One region of the Peribacillus sp. SRI_006 genome, then DNA from elsewhere that is predicted to be linked to it. Evidence: riboswitches for the same ligand, from Rfam matches in the RefSeq annotation. Region 1 holds a riboswitch; the other holds the start of a gene.
The links. A riboswitch is a leader RNA that binds a small molecule or an ion and turns the genes downstream of it on or off. The one in region 1 is predicted to bind FMN.
Positions count from the first base shown of each region.

Region 2: linked by a shared signal. The riboswitch ahead of ribE (riboflavin synthase) and the one ahead of AC2YHV_RS11530 (ECF transporter S component) in region 1 are both predicted to bind FMN.

Region 1 covers NZ_JBYCZT010000007.1:43,730-48,923, forward strand. Annotated here, with positions in the region: gene serA (phosphoglycerate dehydrogenase) at 1-1,545, opposite strand, end outside; FMN riboswitch at 1,866-2,002, shown strand; gene AC2YHV_RS11530 (ECF transporter S component) at 2,167-2,748, shown strand; gene AC2YHV_RS11535 (ferredoxin) at 2,875-3,123, opposite strand; gene AC2YHV_RS11540 (YpbB family protein) at 3,414-4,478, shown strand; gene AC2YHV_RS11545 (RecQ family ATP-dependent DNA helicase) at 4,478-5,194, shown strand, end outside.
Region 2 covers NZ_JBYCZT010000003.1:165,322-170,515, reverse strand. Annotated here, with positions in the region: gene ribH (6,7-dimethyl-8-ribityllumazine synthase) at 377-847, opposite strand; partial or broken gene ribB (3,4-dihydroxy-2-butanone-4-phosphate synthase) at 925-1,563, opposite strand; gene ribE (riboflavin synthase) at 1,582-2,220, opposite strand; FMN riboswitch at 2,367-2,498, opposite strand; gene AC2YHV_RS05045 (TspO/MBR family protein) at 2,701-3,438, shown strand; gene megL (methionine gamma-lyase) at 3,435-4,610, opposite strand; gene AC2YHV_RS05035 (DEAD/DEAH box helicase) at 4,836-5,194, opposite strand, start outside.

The DNA.
Region 1 (5,194 bases):
TTCTTCTGTTTCCATTAAAAACTGTTTCATGTTGTCTTCTAATGGTAAATCGAAGCTCAAAACCATGATGGCTTCACCGCCAGCTTCTTTTCGGCCAACCTGCATGGTGGCGATATTCACTCCGTGATCACCCAGGACCTTACCTACGTTACCGATTACACCGGGTTTATCGGTATGCTGGATATAAAGTAAATTCGATTCTGGGTGAAAGTCGATTTTGAAACCATTCAAACTTACAATTCGAGAACTGTAATTTTCGATATAGGTCCCACTTATTGTTAATTCTCGGTTGTCACCTTTTACTTTAAGGCTGATCAAATTCGAGTAACCTAAAGAGTCCGTAGAGATTTTTTCACCAATGGTTATACCACGCTCTTTTGCGATCAACAAGGCATTCACTTCATTGACTGATGCATCGACTCTTGATCTTAAAAAGCCGGAGATTAAACTTTTTGTAAGAATCGCGGTATCGAAATCCAAAGATTCTCCTGCATATGTAACGGAGATTTCCTGAATTCCTTCATTCATGCACTGGGAACCAATCGATCCCATTTGCTGAACAAGTTGATGGAATGGCTGTACCTTTTCAAACACTTCTTTAGATATGGCTGGAAGGTTGATTGAGCTTGAGACTGGATTTCCTTCGAAATAGGTCAAAACTTCTTGGGCAACCTGTACGGCGACATTCAATTGGGCTTCTTTCGTGGAAGCGCCTAGATGCGGTGTAGCAATGACGCTGTCCAGTTCCAGCAGTTTATGGCCAAGTGGAGGTTCTTCGACGAAAACGTCCAGTGCCGCCCCTGCAACATGCCCTTGAACTAACATTTCATATAAATCATCTTCGTCTAGAATTCCACCACGGGCGCAGTTCAGTACATAAACCCCTTTTTTACAGGTAAGCAGTTTTTCTTTATTAATTAATCCTCTAGTTTCATTCGTTAGTGGTGTATGAACAGTAATGATGTCTGCTTTAGGAAGCAATTCATCCAATGGCAGGGCCGTTACGGACATTTTCTTTGCACGATCTACAGTCAGGAACGGGTCATAGACAATGACATCCATGCCAAACACTTTAGCACGTTTGGCAATTTCCCCTCCGATGCGTCCAAATCCAACTATGCCTAATGTTTTTCCACGAAGTTCAGTTCCCGTATAGGAGGAACGTTTCCACTCCCCATTTTTCAATGAAGCATAAGCTTGCGGAATGTGGCGCATTAATGAAGCCATCATCGCGAATGTATGTTCAGCTGTTGAAATGGTGTTGCCGTCAGGTGCATTAACCACGACAATCCCGCGTTTTGTCGCTGCGGGGATGTCTATGTTATCAACACCGACACCAGCGCGTGCTATAATTTTCAACTGCGGCATACGGTTCATTAAATCTTCCGAAACCTTTGTTGCACTTCTCACAAGAATTGCATCGATCTGATCAAGTTCGTTTGCAGCTTCCTCTACGGTCTTCTGAATGAGCTGAATATTGGATGCCTCTGAAAGCGGTCCAAGTCCTTCTGGTTTAATGGCGTCTGCTACTAAAATCCGATACACGTCTAAACACCTTCCTAAGGAAAAAGTTATCTTAAATTTCAGTTAATTTTACAATTGAAATGCTGATAATGTCAATTTGGCATATCTGAATGAAAGCGCTTAAACAAATGATTTTCAACTGATCATCCGTTTAAGGTGGCGATATAAATAGCTTCGCTCCTTTTGCAAAAAATTTTCGAATTGCCATATTGTAAATCCGCTGTTTGTTTTAAGCCGTTCACTGCGACAATCGATATTCATCCTACATGCATCAAATGAGAAAAAATGCTATCAAAAAAAAGGCATTTCAGATATAATGGGAAGTATAAAAAATTTTATAGGTCTATCTTCGGGGCGGGGCGCAATTCCCCACCGGCGGTGATGAAGGAATTTCTACTTCTAAGCCCGCGAGCCTTACAAGGCAGGATTTGGTGTGATTCCAAAGCCGACAGTATAGTCTGGATGGGAGAAGATGGAGGTTCCTTAGTGCGTTTCAACAGTTATTTGCTGAACGTTTGTTTGATGTAACCTTTAATTTATCCCTTTAATTCCATTGGAATTAAAGGGTTTTTATTGAACATCAACATATTTTGGAATCCTAACCTCTTTTTCAGGTAGATCGGAAAAGAAGGAGAGAGAACTATGAAAAAGAACAAAGTGAAAAAAATGGTCTCACTTGCCATGATGGGAAGCATTTCGTATTTATTGATGCTTTTAAATTTCCCGTTTCCAGGATTCCCGCCTTTTCTCAATGTTGATTTTAGCGACATACCAGCACTGATGGCGGCATTGATTTTCGGTCCGATGGCTGGAATTCTAGTCGAGTTCATTAAAAACCTATTGGATTTAGTCATGACAGGGACCTTGACTGCTGTGCCTGTGGGGCATATCGCTAACTTTATAGCCGGAATACTGTTTGTCTTGCCGACTTATTATGTATTTCAGAAAATCAATTCAAAAAAAGGAATGACGTTCGCCTTACTTGCGGGAACAGTTTCCATGGCAGTATTCATGAGCGTATTAAACTATTTTGTCTTTTTACCGGCTTATACCTTCTTTATGGGATGGGATGCCATGTCGGCGCCCGAGTCAAGAAAGTTCGTTACGACGGCAATCTTGCCTTTCAACGTGATTAAAGGCGTGCTTATCACATCTGTATTCATGTTGCTGTTCATTAAATTACAGACATGGATCAATAAGCAAACATTATATAAAAATGCTTAACGGCATTGACGATAGAAATGAAAAAACAACCGGATATCCATATCCGGTTGTTTTATTATGCCTGTTTTTTGGTATGTGCATTGGCCAAAAGAAAAAGCCATTCTCGATTGAAAATGGCTTGTACCTTTATTCGAATTTTAGTGCATCTCCGTCAAATGCCTCGTCAGCAACTTTGATGGAATCCGTTGGGCATCCTTCAAATGCATCCATCATGTCGTCTATAAGTACATCTGGAATTTCAACGATACCCTCGTTATCGTCAAGGGTAACAAATGCAATCCCTTCGTCATCATAATCATATATATCTGGTGCAGCTGCTCCGCAAGCTCCACAAGCTATGCATGTTTCTTTATCCACAATAGTAAATTTAGCCATGAATATAACCCCTCCTAAGTTGATTAACAACTGATAATCTTTTTATTTCAGATTATTATCTCTTTCCTATTGTAAGACCGAATGCCAAACTTTTCAATAGAAATTGTATTGATAATAACTATCATGTAGTTGAATGTCAACGAAAAACATCGAAAAAATTAACTTGGTCCTTTCCATGTTTCGTCATTTAGTCACATAATTTCCGTTGTATTCATCAATAATAACGGCGGTTTTTGCAGATTTTTGTTACAATGGGTTTATTGGTTAAATGAAACAAGGATGTGAGTCCCATGAATAATTATCTACAGGCCATCATTCTATATGCGATAAAAAAATTTCAAGGTGAGCGCTCCATTTATGCTATATACCATATGCTGCAGGGGAAGAAATCGTCACAAACCATCCAAGATGCCCATTTATTCGGGTTAACGGATATTTTTGGGACAATGCCTCGATTTACCCGTCAGCAATTAAATCAAAACATTGAACATTCACTTAAGCATGACTTAATTAATTTAACGGATAAACCGGATGCATATGAAATTAGTTTGCAAGGTGAACGAATGTTGGACGATTACTTTAAAAATAATCCTTTTCCGGAGTATTTAAATGGTTGGAAGTATCACAATATCACCCCTGTTTTCTGGGGAAGGTTAAATTTACTCATTCAAACCATATCCCATATTGTCCACAATGAAAGACGTTTTTATCCGATACAACGAAATCCCAAAATTCAATTCTTCGTAAAGGAATTTTTACATGCCAATCGTCAGGATCGAGCGTTGATTGCCCAACATTTATATGATGAACTGGTATCCCTTTTAGAAAATCAAAGTGATATGAAACGAGACATTTTCATTTTGAAATTGACCGGGATAAACAGGATTGGTCTAACGTTTGAACAGATTGCCAAAAGGAAAAATACGGAAGAAGAGTATGTTCGCTATACATTCCTTGACTCATTGCATCAAATGCTTGCAGAAATGGAAATGGGTGGTGATTACCCTCTCTTATCCTCATTGACCAATGATTGGAAAAGAAGTGGTAATCCTCATTTGACACAATCTACAAAGACTACTTTACGATACATCCAGGAAGGGAAAAACCTCGGTGAAATAGCTGAAATCCGCAGATTGAAAGTCAACACCATCGAAGATCACCTCGTAGAAATTGTTTTATCGGAAAAGGATTTTCCGATTTCCGATTATGTGACAATCGAGGATGAGAGGGAAATTGCTGAAGCGATTAAGGAACTTGGTATAAAAAAGCTTAAAGCTATCAAGCAGATGGTCGATAATAAACAAATAAGCTTTTTCCAAATAAGACTTGTACTTGCGAAAATAGGTGAGAGATGATGAACATAGAACGAGTCCTCAAAGAAAAATTCGGTTTTGATGAATTCCGTCCTGGACAGAAGGAAGTGGTTGAATCATTGATGTCCGGCCGTCATACATTAGCGATGCTCCCAACCGGGTCAGGTAAATCATTATGTTATCAGCTGCCGGCTTATCTGGTGAATAAGACTGTCATAATTGTCTCCCCGTTATTATCTTTAATGCAGGATCAAGCGGATCAGCTGAAGATGAGCGGCGAAAAAAGTGTATTGACCCTCAACTCTTTTTTGACGCTTAATCAAAAAAGGAAAGCCTTCGATCGGTTACATAGTTATCGATTTATCTTTTTATCTCCTGAAATGCTGAGCATCGATGGTGTGATAAAATCCTTGAAATCCATAGAAATAGGTTTGTTCGTCATAGACGAAGCACACTGCATTTCACAATGGGGGTACGATTTCCGTCCGGATTATTTGAATTTAGGAGAAGTGAGGCGTGAGCTGAATAATCCGTTGACGCTTGCCCTGACGGCAACTGCAACCGATGAGGTCCGGAGGGACATCATTGTTAAACTTAACATTGGGCAGGCCGAGGAAATGGTTTCATCGGTTGATCGTGAAAATATTGCCATTATTATCGAGCGAATGTTCAGCTACGATGAGAAGCTAGCCCGTGTGCTGGAGCTTGTCAGGAAATTTACCGGAAGCGGAATTATTTATTTTTCCTCTAAAAAAGTG
Region 2 (5,194 bases), on a different contig from region 1:
TTTTCCCTAAAGACATGAATTTCAATTGCAATCTTTACAATTGTAGCATAATCATATCTGCATATTTTATCATGCTTCCATTACGTGACGCTTTTGTTCGTTTTTTTTTTCGATGAATTACCTAATGATTCCTTATTCTCCATAATTTATAATGATAAATAATGAAAAAACACATTACTTTGAAATCGGGGTATTTCCAGTGAAGGAGTTTCGGTGAGTGTCGAAGAGCAGCATTAGCTAATCGATCAATGGCTAACTTTACGAACTTTAAAGAATTTCCAGATGGTTGAAGAAAGTTGACTCAATCAAACCACGATCCGGCACATCAAAAAAAAAGCCGCAGGAATGTTATTCCCCGCGGCTTCCTTATGTGAAATCACTGTTCAATCAATTTTCCAAGGTTGGCCATTTCAATTGCACTAACGGCCGCTTCATAGCCTTTGTTACCTGATTTTGTTCCAGCACGCTCAATGGCTTGTTCAATATTCTCAGTTGTCAGCAAACCGAAGATAACCGGTACACCTGTTTCCAAAGAAACGGAAGCCATGCCTTTAGCTGCTTCATTGCAGACATAATCATAATGTGAAGTAGCACCCCTGATTACCGTTCCAAGACCGATTACCGCATCATATTTACCTGTATTCACAAGTTTCTTAGCAATTAAAGGAAGTTCAAAAGCTCCCGGGACCCACGCGATGTCAACATCATTCTCATCAACGCCATGACGCTTAAGACCATCCAATGCCCCTCCTAAAAGCTTGCTTGTGATAAACTCATTAAATCTTCCTACCACGATTCCTACTTTCAATCCTGATCCGATTAATTGTGCTTCAATAGTTTTCCCCATGTCTAATTCCTCCTAATTTTTAATAACAATAATTTTTTTATGTTAAGATTTCATACCTTAAAAATCTTTCAAGCTTTCGGGATGTTCATTTCAAGTTCCTGTTTCCCGATTGGATCATTATGTTGAAGATACCGAACCAAATCGGCTATCGTAATGAACTTCAGGTTGAATTTATCAGCGATGACTTCTAAATCGGATACGCGGGCCATCGATCCATCTTCATTCATGATCTCACAAATTACACCGGCTGGAGCGGCACCGCATAACTTCGCCAAGTCCACCGATGCCTCCGTATGTCCTGCCCTTCTTAATACGCCGCCTTCTTTAGCGACTATCGGAAAAGTGTGACCAGGCCTTTGGAAATCTTCTGCGACCGAATCTTCATTAAGAAGCTCAAGGATGGTCAAGGACCGTTCAAAAGCACTGATTCCTGTAGAGGTGCTTTTATGATCGACACTTACCGTAAAAGCAGTGCCATGATGATCGGTATTTTCGCCTACCATAGGATGCAGTTTCAATTTTGCTGCCAGTTGTTCAGTGATGGTCGTACAAATCAAACCACGTCCATGAGTCGCCATGAAATTAATCGTTTCCGGTGTCGCCTTTTCGGCCAACACCACAAAATCCCCTTCATTTTCACGGTCTTCATCATCGGACACGATAACTACCTTGCCAGCCTTCAAATCTTCTATTGCTTCTTCTATTGTATGGAACATCATTACACCGCCCTTTTATTAGAATCCATGCTCTGCCAAAAACTCTAAATTCAGTCCTGGTTTTGGATTGCCATTTTTCATTTGATGTATTATATATTTCCCAATCATGTCATTTTCGATGTTAACGATATCGCCAGCCGCTTTTTGTCCCAATATGGTGTCCTGATGAGTCAATGGAATCAATGATACCGTCAAAAGGTTCCTTTCGATCCCAAATATCGTCAAGCTTGTTCCATCAATGGCCACGGAACCTTTTGGAATGCAAAAGGCACTAAGCCCTTCTTCCAGTTGGATTACATAATATACGGCATTTTCTTTCCGTTCTTTTTTTATGATCGTTCCGGTTCCGTCGATATGACCTGAAACAAAATGACCGCCAAATCTTCCCTGTGCACTCATGGCTCGTTCGAGATTAACAGGTGATCCCAATTTTAACGTCCGGATCGAGGAAGCTTTGACCGTTTCCGGCATCACGTCGACCGTAAATAAACTTTTCGTGAAGGACGTTACCGTTAAGCAGACCCCGTTGACTGAAATACTATCCCCCAGATGCACATCTTCAAGGATTTTTTCAGAACGAATCGATAACTCCATACTGCTTTTTCCTTTTTTTAAGGAATGTACAGTACCGATATCCTCAATGATTCCCGTAAACATGTTTTTCCCCCTTTTATAAAATATAAAAAACCCCTTAGGATGGCCTAAAGGGTTAGCAGGAGAAATGAGTGAAAAAAATTGTATACCTAAAAAGCCTAATATTTTCATTTTCGAAAAATTAGGCGTACGTATACACTTGGGTTCCACACGTCCTTCTCCCATCCAGACTGTACTGTCGGCTTTGGAATCTCACCAAATCCTGCCTTTTAACAGGCTCGCGGGCTTAGAATTTCTTCATCACCGCCGGTTGGGATTTTCACCCGACCCCGAAGGACTAAAATAATATGAATCTTTGAATATTTTATCACCATAAAGTGAAGATGTAAAATTTCTAACCTTAAATGGTTCAATTGTTACAGGAACTTCCTAACTTTATGTAAAAATGATCCCCATTAACCCCGATGTGCTCCAAAAAGGTTAGGCAGGCTTAATATGTGGAATAGGATTAGAGAATCAAACTTCATATAAGGAGGAAGCTTAATGCTTATTTCCATCATCAACCTGATTTTCTATCTGTTCGTCGTCACGATGAATTTTTTAGCCAATTTCCTGCCATTGAACGGCCAGACATCAGGAGAGATTTCCGATAAACTTCATGTCGTTTTCACTCCTGCCGGATATGTATTTTCCATATGGGGCTTAATCTATTTCCTGCTCGCCATCTGGGTATTCAGGCAGTTTTTAAGTAAACATCAAAACAGCCCTGCTTATAAGGCATCCTTCCCTTGGTTCGCTTTAAGCTGTGTCTTGAATGGCGCTTGGCTTTTAGCTTGGCACTATGAACACTTTTTGTTATCCGTATTCATCATCATTGCTCTTTTGGCTACTTTAATGGTCATTTATACAAGCATAAAAAAAGTGGAACACACTACTTTCGACCTATTTCCATTTTCCGTCTATACAGGCTGGGTAAGTGTTGCAACGATCGCTGACATTTCTTATTACCTAACCTATATCAATTGGGACGGTTTTGGGGTTTCCAGTTTAACCTGGACGAACGTCCTGCTGATTGCAGCAACAATCCTGGCCTTTGTCTTCGCAGGTAAAAACCGGGATTGGTGCTATCCTCTCGTATTCGTTTGGGCGTTCATAGGCATCGGGATACGAAATAGCTCCGCCTATCCTGTAATCACGGACATTTCTTATATCCTCGCTGCCATCACTTTTATCATATCCATAACCATCTTCATAAAAAGTAGAAGGAATATGGTAGCCTAAAATGCTTGCTGAAGATCTTGCCATACATCCTGCCAAGCTTCTAGGCCAACTGAGAGACGGACCAGCTGGTCACTGATGCCCATTTGTTCCCGTGAATCTTCAGGAACGGCAGAGTGCGTCATGGTAGCGGGATGCTGGATCAATGTTTCGGCATCCCCAAGACTTACGGCAATTTTAATTAGATTCAATTTATTGAGGAATTCCTGTGCATCCTGTTTTGTGCCATGCAATTCAAAAGAGATAAGGCCGCCGCCATGTTTCATCTGTTTTTGCATGATATAATGATCCGGGGAAGCTTCATCACCTGGATAATATACCTTTTTCACCTTTGGATGTTTCTTAAGTTCATGAAAGATTGCCATTGCATTGGCCGAATGACGGTCCATCCTGACGGGCAAGGTCTTTAACCCCCGCAATAGTAGCCAGGCGTCGAATGGTGAAATGATTCCACCGATATCTTTCTGTGTAGTCCCAGCTATATGATTCATGAATTCCTTTTTACCGACGACAAGTCCCGCAACGACATCCCCATGCCCGCAAAGATATTTCGTAGCGCTATGAAGGACGATATCACAGCCATACTCAAGCGGTCTCTGTAGGTAGGGCGTCGAAAATGTATTATCGACTACGACCGTCACATTATATTCCTTCGCAACTTTCACCACCATCTGTAAGTCAATCATTTTCATCGTCGGATTGATCGGGGTTTCTACATAGATGCAGGTCGTTTCCGGCCGGATCATTTTCCTAAGCTGTTCTTCAGTATCCATTTCACAAAAATCATGAGTGATCCGGTATTTATTTTTCATTAGCTGCAGAAGGCCAAATGTACAACCATATACCCCCTGTGAGCAGAGGATGTGATCATCTGTTTTAGTTAACGCAAAAAGTACTGCTGAAACGGCAGCCATGCCTGAACCGAAAGCAAGGCCAGCTTCCCCGCCTTCCAGTGCGGCAATCTTTTCTTCAAGCACTTGTACCGTTGGATTTCCAAGGCGAGAATAAATATATCCATCTTCGATACCGGCAAAACGCCTCTCCCCTTGCTCGGCATTTTCGAAAGTGAATGTTGAGGTTTGGAATAAAGGTGTTGCCAAGCTTCCCAAATGCTTCTTCGAGTCATATCCTTCATGGATGACTGCCGTTTCAAATTGTTTATACTTTCTTGTCATACCGTTTCCCCCTTACCTATGTCTATTGCTATCATATGTCAAAAAACCATATAAAGGAAGCGTTTTCATTCATGATTATCACCCATAAATGAACACTGAACTTAGTAAAAATAAGCTTCATTCTGTTCAGTTGGATCCTGCAAATTGAGCACCTCTTTTAATTTTTAATTCTTACGTGAATTCCAAAAAAAGGGACAGCCGCCATGGCCGTCCCTTTTTTGCGAATCATTCATCGACTACGATGTTTCCACCATAGAAGGTTACTCTCGTTAATGGTAACTCCAGTTCGCGAGCCATTTTTTTCAACTCTCGCTCTTCTCTTTCCGTTACGATTGAAATGACCGTGCCATCTGCACCTGCACGCCCAGTTCTCCCGGATCTATGGATATATTGTTCGATATTGTCAGCCATATCAATGTGAACGACCGCAGTAAGGCCTTTAATATCCAGCCCCCTGGCCGCTACATCCGTTGCTATCAGCATCGGGGATTTTCCGGAACGAAGCTTACGCAGTGCTTTCTCCCTGTCGACTTTATTGGATTCACCGTGAAGCACGCCCATTTCAATACCTTTATAACTCAGCT